One region of the Alicycliphilus denitrificans K601 genome, then DNA from elsewhere that is predicted to be linked to it. Evidence: predicted binding sites of a transcription regulator. Region 1 holds the regulator's gene; the other holds the start of a gene.
The links. Region 1 encodes FNR, which switches genes on or off when oxygen is low (the NO sensors DNR and NnrR bind a similar motif). Its sites were predicted from a motif close to TTGATNNNNATCAA; they were not measured.

Region 1 (3,933 bases):
GTCTTGACGTTCTGGCTGTACGTTGCGCCCACCCGCCCGATGGCGGAAACGCCAAGCGCGATCAGGTCGCAGTCAGGCTGGGTGCTGTACCCCTGGAAATTGCGGTGCAGCCGCCCCTGGCGCTTGGCCACAGCCAGGGCATCCTCGGGCAGCGCGAAGTGGTCCATGCCCACGTACACATAGCCCGCATTCATGAACACGTCGATGGAGCGCGCCAGCATCGACACCTTGGCCGAGGCCATGGGCAGCTCTGCGGAAATGATGCGCCGTTGCGACTTGAAGCGTTCGGGCAGATGGGCGTAGGCATACAGCGCGATGCGGTCGGGCCGCAGTTGCGCCACCTGCGCCAGGGTCCGGTCGAAAGACTCCGGCGTCTGGCGCGGCAGGCCATAGATCAGGTCCACGTTCACCGACTCGAAGCCCAGCTTGCGTGCGCTCTCGATCAGCGCGAATACCTTCTCGGCAGGCTGTATGCGATGCACCGCCTTCTGCACCTCGGGATCGAAATCCTGCACCCCGAAGCTGAGCCGGTTGAAACCCAGCTCGGCCAGCAAGGCAAGCCGCTTCTCGTCCACGGTGCGAGGATCCACTTCGATCGAATACTCGCCCCCTGGCACCAGCACGAAGCTGCGCTTGAGCATGCCTATGAGTTCGCGCAGGCCGTCGTCAGACAGGAAGGTGGGCGTGCCGCCGCCGAAATGCAGCTGACTCACGTGCTGCCCCACGCCGCAGTGCGCGGTGTGCAGGTCGATCTCGCGGCTCAAGTACCGCAAATAGACCTCGGCCCGCTCCGGATGCCGTGTAATGATCTTGTTACAGGCACAGTAGTAGCACAGGGATTCGCAAAACGGAATATGCACGTAGAGGGACAGGGGCATCGCCTTGGCCGCCGACCCCACGCGACGCTGCTGCAGGGCTAGGATGTACTCCTTTTCACCAAATGCCTCCACGAAACGGTCTGCTGTCGGGTAGGAGGTGTAGCGCGGCCCAGGCACGTCAAAACGACGCAAGAGCTCTGTTGTAACGACTGTCATGGTGGGATTCCTTGCATTTGCGGCGTACTGTGCCGTAGAGTCCCCAGGGCGTTCTTGATGTTGATCAAGCACCCATGCGGTCCGGATGGGGACAATTGACTTTGGATCAAAGTCTTCGAACGATCCGTGACATTCCATGCCTCGACGGCGTTCAGATGTAAGCTCGCGACATGAATAGGGTTTCCACACATTCCAACCTGCAATCCATCAAAGTTGCCTGTTCAAACTGCAACTTGCGCGAACTGTGCATGCCCGTCGGGCTGGATGAGCAGCAACTCAAGCGCATCGATGACGTCGTCGCCGTGCGCCGCAAGGTCAAGCGTGGCGGCACGTTGTTTCGCAACGGCGAACCATTCGCATCCCTGTTCGCCATTCGCACGGGCTTCTTCAAGACCTGCGTGGCCACGGAGGATGGACGCGACCAAGTGACGGGTTTTCAGATGGCCGGAGAAATCATCGGCCTAGATGGCATAGTGAACGATCGGCACACCTGCGATGCCGTGGCCCTGGAAGACGCCGAGGTCTGCGTCATGCCGTTCGACCGCATCGAAGAACTGTCCCGCGAAGTCACCGCACTGCAAAACCATGTGCACAAGATCATGAGCCGTGAGATCGTCCGCGAACACGGCGTCATGCTGCTCCTGGGAAGCATGCGGGCCGAGGAGCGCCTTGCCGCCTTCCTGTTGAATCTGGTGCAGCGCTTGCATGCGCGGGGGTTTTCCCAATCGGAACTGGTGTTGCGCATGACGCGCGAGGAAATCGGCAGCTACCTGGGCCTCAAGCTCGAAACCGTGAGCCGCACCTTCTCCAAGTTCGTCGAGGAGGGCATCGTGGAGGTCAGGCAACGCCACGTACGCATCGTGGACACCGATGCCCTGAAGCGCATCGTCAATAGCCAGCAATCCTGTCTCTAACCACCCTCACCCAGGCTGCAGCCCCAGGCCCATGTCAGGGCATGTATTTGGCACAGTCGAGCGGCCTCTCGCCCTCCGGTACCGGACAGCGATTGAGCTCGAAGGGGGAGAGCGACAACATCGTGGTAAGCATGCTCGACGCCATGATGATGGCCCAGAAAACGAAGAACGCTACGGTGTAGACGCCTTGCCTCGAAAGAGTGACGGGCTGGTCGAACCACTGCAACGCCTCGGGGTCCACGAAGGCAAACACGACCATCTCCATGACCCCCGCCATGAGAAAGGCGGGCCAGGCTATCCACATCAACCTCTGCTTCCACATCAAGCTTGTCTCCTTGTCATAGTGACAGCCTAGCACCATGCCCGGCGCAAGCAAAGTGCCATCGTCTCCCTGATTCCCCTTAGGACCTCAGCGCGGCTGGTCCTGCGCGGGCGTGGCGGCGTGGTTACGCCCTTTCATTGCGGGTGTCATGCCAGAGTCCGCATTCTTCAGCGTCTTGTTGATGTCCAGGCCACGTTGGTAGTAGTCCTCCGCCAGCACGGGGTCCGGCCGGGAAAGCGCAAGCCAAAGAGTGACGAAACCGGCAATGACCACGATCACCGGGCCTGCGATGATCAGCCACACATGGCCGTACCTCCACCAGGGCTGCGGCTCGGGGTCTGCATTCATTGGTCCATCTTTCGACATCGTTACGATCTCCGTGCCCCTTCCGGGGCCATGCAAAAACTCGGTACGGATCCGCGCCCTCAGCGCGGGACGAGGAATACGGATTTCTCCGCCACCTGCCCTTTGTTGCCCTGCGCCTGGATATCGAAATACACCGTGTGCGAGCCCGGTGGCGCCGACCCGTAGGGGATTTGCAGGCGCACAGCAACCCAGCGGGAGTCCGCAGGGCCGATATCGACCTCGGACTCGGAAGCCACCTCCAGCCCTGGCAGCCCACGCGCGCTGATGACATAGCGCTGGGCCCCTTCGGTGGCATTCATGATCTGCAGCCGGTAGATGTTCTCCAGCTTGCCCCCAGCCACGATGCGCGAGAGCGCCGCGCGGTCGCGCACCACGTCCACCTTGAGAGGCGTGCGCACCACCAAGCTAGCGAGCATCCCGATGCAAAGCACAATCAGCACGCTGGTATAGAACAGCACGCGCGGACGCAGCACGCGTTTGAGCATCTGCGACTGGGTCCAGTGGTTCTTGACGCCGTTCTGCGTGGAGAAGCGGATCAGCCCCCGCGGGTATTTCATCTTGTCCATCACGGTATCGCATGCATCCACGCACAGGCCGCAGCCGATGCATTCGTACTGCAGGCCATTGCGGATGTCGATGCCCGTAGGGCAGACCTGCACGCACAACGTGCAGTCGATGCAGTCCCCCAGGCCCTTGGCCTTGTAGTCGACGCTCTTGGTGCGCGGTCCGCGGGGCTCGCCTCGCTCGGGGTCGTAGGTGACGATCAGCGTGTCCTTGTCGAACATCGCGCTTTGGAAGCGCGCGTAGGGGCACATGTACTTGCAGACCTGCTCGCGCAGATAGCCTGCATTGCCATAGGTCGCGAAACCATAGAAGAACACCCAGAAGATCTGCCAGGAGCCGTGCAGCACCAGCAGCTCGCCGCCGAGTTCCCGGATCGGCACGAAATAACCCACGAACGTGAAACCGGTCCAGAAGGCCACAGCGACCCAGATCACCTGCTTGAGCGATTTCTTCCAGATCTTCTCGAAGGTCCACGTCCCGTTGTCCAGGCGCATGCGGGCACTGCGATCGCCTTCGATCTTGTGCTCGATCCACATGAATATCTCGGTATAAACCGTCTGCGGACAGGCGAATCCGCACCACAGCCGCCCCGCCACTGCCGTGAACAGGAACAACGACAGCGCCGAGATGATGAGCAGGCCGGTCAAATAGATGAAGTCCTGCGGGTACAGCACTAGGCCGAAGATGTAGAAGCGCCGCGCCCCGAGGTCGAACAGCACCATCTGGCGCTGCC
Region 2 (3,933 bases), 1.8 Mb from region 1:
ACATGGCGGGCGCCGCCATCACCATCAGCGTGCTGTCGCTGGCGGCCGCCCACACCCTGGACATCCATGTGGACGTGCCCACGGCACTGCTGCTGTGCTTGGTGGCCTCGGTCTGCGCCTGCGGCGCCTCGGGCGTGGCCGGGGGCTCGCTGCTGCTGATCCCGCTGGCCTGCAGCCTGTTCGGCATCGGCAACGACATGGCCATGCAGGTCGTAGGCGTGGGCTTCATCATCGGTGTGCTGCAGGACTCGGCCGAGACGGCGCTCAATTCGTCCACCGACGTGCTGTTCACGGCGGCTGCCTGCATGGCACCCCGGCGCGCCTGAACGAACGGCCCCGATGCCGTTCCTGGCATGCCGCTACACCAGGCGCCCGGCCTCGATGGTGATGCGCCGGTCGCAGCGCGCGGCGATGGCGCGGTCGTGCGTGACCAGCACCAGCGTCGTGCCCTGCTCGCGGTTGAGGGCGAACATCAGCTCCATGATGGTCTCGCCGGTGGCGAAATCCAGGCTGCCCGTGGGCTCGTCGGCCAGCAGCACGGCCGGCTCGACCACGAAGGCGCGCGCCAGCGCCACGCGCTGCTGCTCGCCACCCGAGAGCACCTTGGGATAGTGCGACAGGCGCTGGCCCAGACCCACGCGGCCCAGCATCTCGGTCGCGCGGCGGCGCGCGTCGCGGCTGCCGGCCAGCTCCAGCGGCAGCATCACGTTCTCCAGCGCCGTGAGGTTGCCCAGGAGCTGGAAGCTCTGGAACACGAAGCCCACCTGGCGCGCGCGCAGCGCGGCACGCTCGTCCTCGTCCAGCGCGAACAGGTCCTGCCCCGCCAGCCGCACCGTGCCGCGCGTGGGCGTATCCAGCCCTGCGATGATGGACAGCAGCGTGCTCTTGCCCGACCCCGAGGCGCCGACAATGGCGGCGGTCTCCTGCGGCGCGAGGCGGAAATCGATATCCCGCAAAATCTCCAGCGTGCCCGTGGAGTCGGTGACCGACTTGTACACATGCTCCACCGCGATGATGGGCTCCGGGGGCACGGGCGACTCGGAAGCGGTGGTTGTTGCCGCAGCGGCGAAGGGTTCGGACATGAAAGGTTCTCGACAGTGATGCGTATGTTTCGGCGTGACTTTATCGCGGCCGGCGCCCTGGCCCTGCTCGGCACGGCGCCTGCGCTCGCGCAGCAGAGCCGCAAGGCCGCCGCCAGGGCCCCCGTGATCCTGGTGGTGGGCGACTCGCTCAGCGCCGAATACGGCCTGCCGCGCGGCAGCGGCTGGGTGGCGCTGCTGGAGAAGCGGCTGGCCCAGGAAAAGATCGGCGCCACGGTGGTCAACGCTAGCGTGAGCGGCGACACCACGGCCGGCGGCCGCGCGCGATTGCCTGCGCTGCTCAGGCAGCACGGCCCCACGCACGTGGTGATCGAGCTGGGCGCCAACGACGCGCTGCGCGGCCTGCCCCTGACCAACACCCGGGACAACCTGGCATGGATGGTCGAGCAGTCACAGGCCGCCGGCGCGCGCGTGCTGCTGGTGGGCATGCAGATGCCGCCCAACTACGGTGCCGACTACGCACGCCGCTTCGCCGCCCTGTTCGAGGCCGTGGCCAAGGAACGCAAGGTCCCGCTGGTGCCGTTCCTGCTGCATGGCATTGCCGACGTGCCGGACTCCACGGCGCTGTTCCAGCCCGACCGCATCCATCCGCGCGCCGAGGCGCATCCGCGCATGCTCGACAATGTGTGGCCGCAGCTGCGCAAGCTGCTGTGAGCCGCAGGCGCCGTCAGGCTCCGTCCTGAGGGGGCGCGGAAACGGCAGGCTCCGCGGCGCGGGGTGCTGCCACCGCCGCACGGTAGGCGTGCCAGCTGGCATGGCCCAGTACCGGCCCGACCACGAGCAGGCCCGCCCCCCAGGTCCACCACAGGGAGAGCACGACCAGCGCGGTGATGAGCGCGCCCCACAGCAGCATCACGCCGGGGTTTTCCAGCACCACGCGCACGCTCGCGATGCCCGCCGTCAGCGCGTCGGTGTCGCGGTCAAGGATCATCGGAATGGACACCACCGTGCTGGAGAACACCAGGGCCGCGAACACCCCGCCCACCAGCAGGTAGACGACGATGAACTGCCAGTTGCCAGGGCTGAAAATCGCCTGCACCACGCCCGTGGTGGAGGGCATGCCGGTATTGAAGAACACCGCGAACACCACCAGCGATGCCCTGCCCCACAACAGTTCCAGCACGACGAGCACGAGCACCAGCATGCCCATGCTGCCCATGTGGCTGTCCCAGCAGGTGATGGACTCGCCCAGTTGCGGCGGCAGGCCCAGCTCGCGCCTGCGGCTCGTTTCGTACAGCCCCATGGCCAGGAACGGCCCCACGAGCAGGCAGCCGCTGACCAGCGACATGGTGTATTCGGGACTGGCCCGGAACACCCAGCCCAGCACCAGCGCCATGAGCCAGAAGCAGCCGCCATAGAACAGGGCGATGCCGGGCGCCGCCGCCACGTCGCGCAGGCCCCTGGCAAGCCAGCGGAACGGGTCCCGCCACCCCAGAGGGGTGAGCACCAGGGGGGCCGCAGGGGCGCTGGCGGATACGGGCGCGGGGGAATCGGTCATGGCGGCAAGCCGGCGGCGCGGCGGCGGTGGAAGTACGCCCACGATAACCAGCACCGGTCTTGCTGGACATCAAGGAAATCCCACCCCGGCAGCCGCCGGCCGTGCCTGCCCGTCAGCCGGCGAAGGCGCGCTCCATGGCCTGCGCCAGGTCCTGGCGCAGGTCTTCCACCGCCTCCAGCCCCACCGCGAAGCGCACCACCGTGCCGGCCTCGAGGTGCGGCGTGGCGCGCTCGCGCATGCCGGGCAGGTCGTAGGGCACCACCAGGCTCATGGGCCCGCCCCAGCTGTAGCCCAGCCTGAACAGGCGCAGGCCGTCGCAAAACGCATCCACCTGTGCCTGCGTGTGGCGCGCATCAATGACCACGCTGAACAGGCCCGCCGCGGCGCCCTCGGGGCCGCCAGCGCTGCCGCACAGGGCGCGCCAGTGCTCGTGGCCGGGCGAGCCCGGCAGCGCCGGGTGCAGCACCTGCGCCACGGGCGCCTTCGTGCCCATCCACTGCGCCAGGGCGCGCGCCGCCGCGTCGTGCGCACGGTAGCGCAGCGCCATGCTGGGCAGGGAGCGCAGCACGGCCTCGACGTCGTTCGCGCCCACGCCCAGGCCCAGGCGCATGTGGGTGAGCTTCATGCGCAGGTGCAGCGCCTCGTCGCGCGTGGTGATGCTGCCCATGAGCACGTCGCCGCCGCCGCTGGGGTATTTGGTGAGCGCATGCACGCTGATGTCCACGCCCAGTTGGCCATCGCCCGCGAGATCGAACGGCGCGAAGGCCAGGCCCGCGCCCCAGGTGTTGTCCAGCGCCGTGGTCACACCGCGCGCGCGGCAGATGCGCACCTGCTCGGGCAGATCGGGGAACTCGAGCGTCACCGAACCCGGCGCCTCCAGCCACACGAGCCGCGTCGCGTCGGTGATCCTGGCGGCCAGGTCGGCCGGATCGAGCGGGTCGTAGACCTGGTGGCGTATGCCGTAGTGGCGCAACTCCACCTCGGCCAGGGCCTTGTTCGGGCCGTAGGCGTTGTCCGGGATCAGCACCTCGTCGCCATGCCGCAGCAGGGCCAGCGACACGGTGGCGATGGCAGCCAGGCCGCTGGGCGCCAGCAGGCACTGGCGACCGCCCTCCAGCGTCGCCAGGCGCTCTTCGAGCTGGTAGGTGGTGGGCGTGCCGTGCAGGCCGTAGGTGTAGCTGCTCTTGTCCTTCCACTCGCGCGCGCGCATGGCGGCCACGTTCGGGAAGATGACGGTGGACGCCTTGTGCACCGCCGGTTGCGGCGCTTCGAACCCCGCGGGCGGGCGGTAGTCGTGGTGGATGAGCCGGGTGCGGAGGTCTGGAGCAGGTGGCT

Region 2: the regulator FNR is predicted to act here: its motif matches at 2,658-2,671, upstream of ALIDE2_RS14215 (DUF2189 domain-containing protein).

Annotation. Positions count from the first base shown of each region.
Region 1 is NC_015422.1:1,173,911-1,177,843, reverse strand. Features, by position in the region: gene hemN (oxygen-independent coproporphyrinogen III oxidase) at 1-1,034, opposite strand, end outside; gene fnr (fumarate/nitrate reduction transcriptional regulator Fnr) at 1,205-1,948, shown strand; gene ALIDE2_RS05620 (hypothetical protein) at 1,983-2,270, opposite strand; gene ALIDE2_RS05615 (FixH family protein) at 2,358-2,636, opposite strand; gene ccoG (cytochrome c oxidase accessory protein CcoG) at 2,696-3,933, opposite strand, start outside.
Region 2 is NC_015422.1:2,980,188-2,984,120, forward strand. Features, by position in the region: gene sstT (serine/threonine transporter SstT) at 1-326, shown strand, start outside; gene ALIDE2_RS14205 (ABC transporter ATP-binding protein) at 360-1,082, opposite strand; gene ALIDE2_RS14210 (arylesterase) at 1,107-1,754, shown strand; gene ALIDE2_RS14215 (DUF2189 domain-containing protein) at 1,768-2,598, opposite strand; gene ALIDE2_RS14220 (PLP-dependent transferase) at 2,711-3,933, opposite strand, start outside.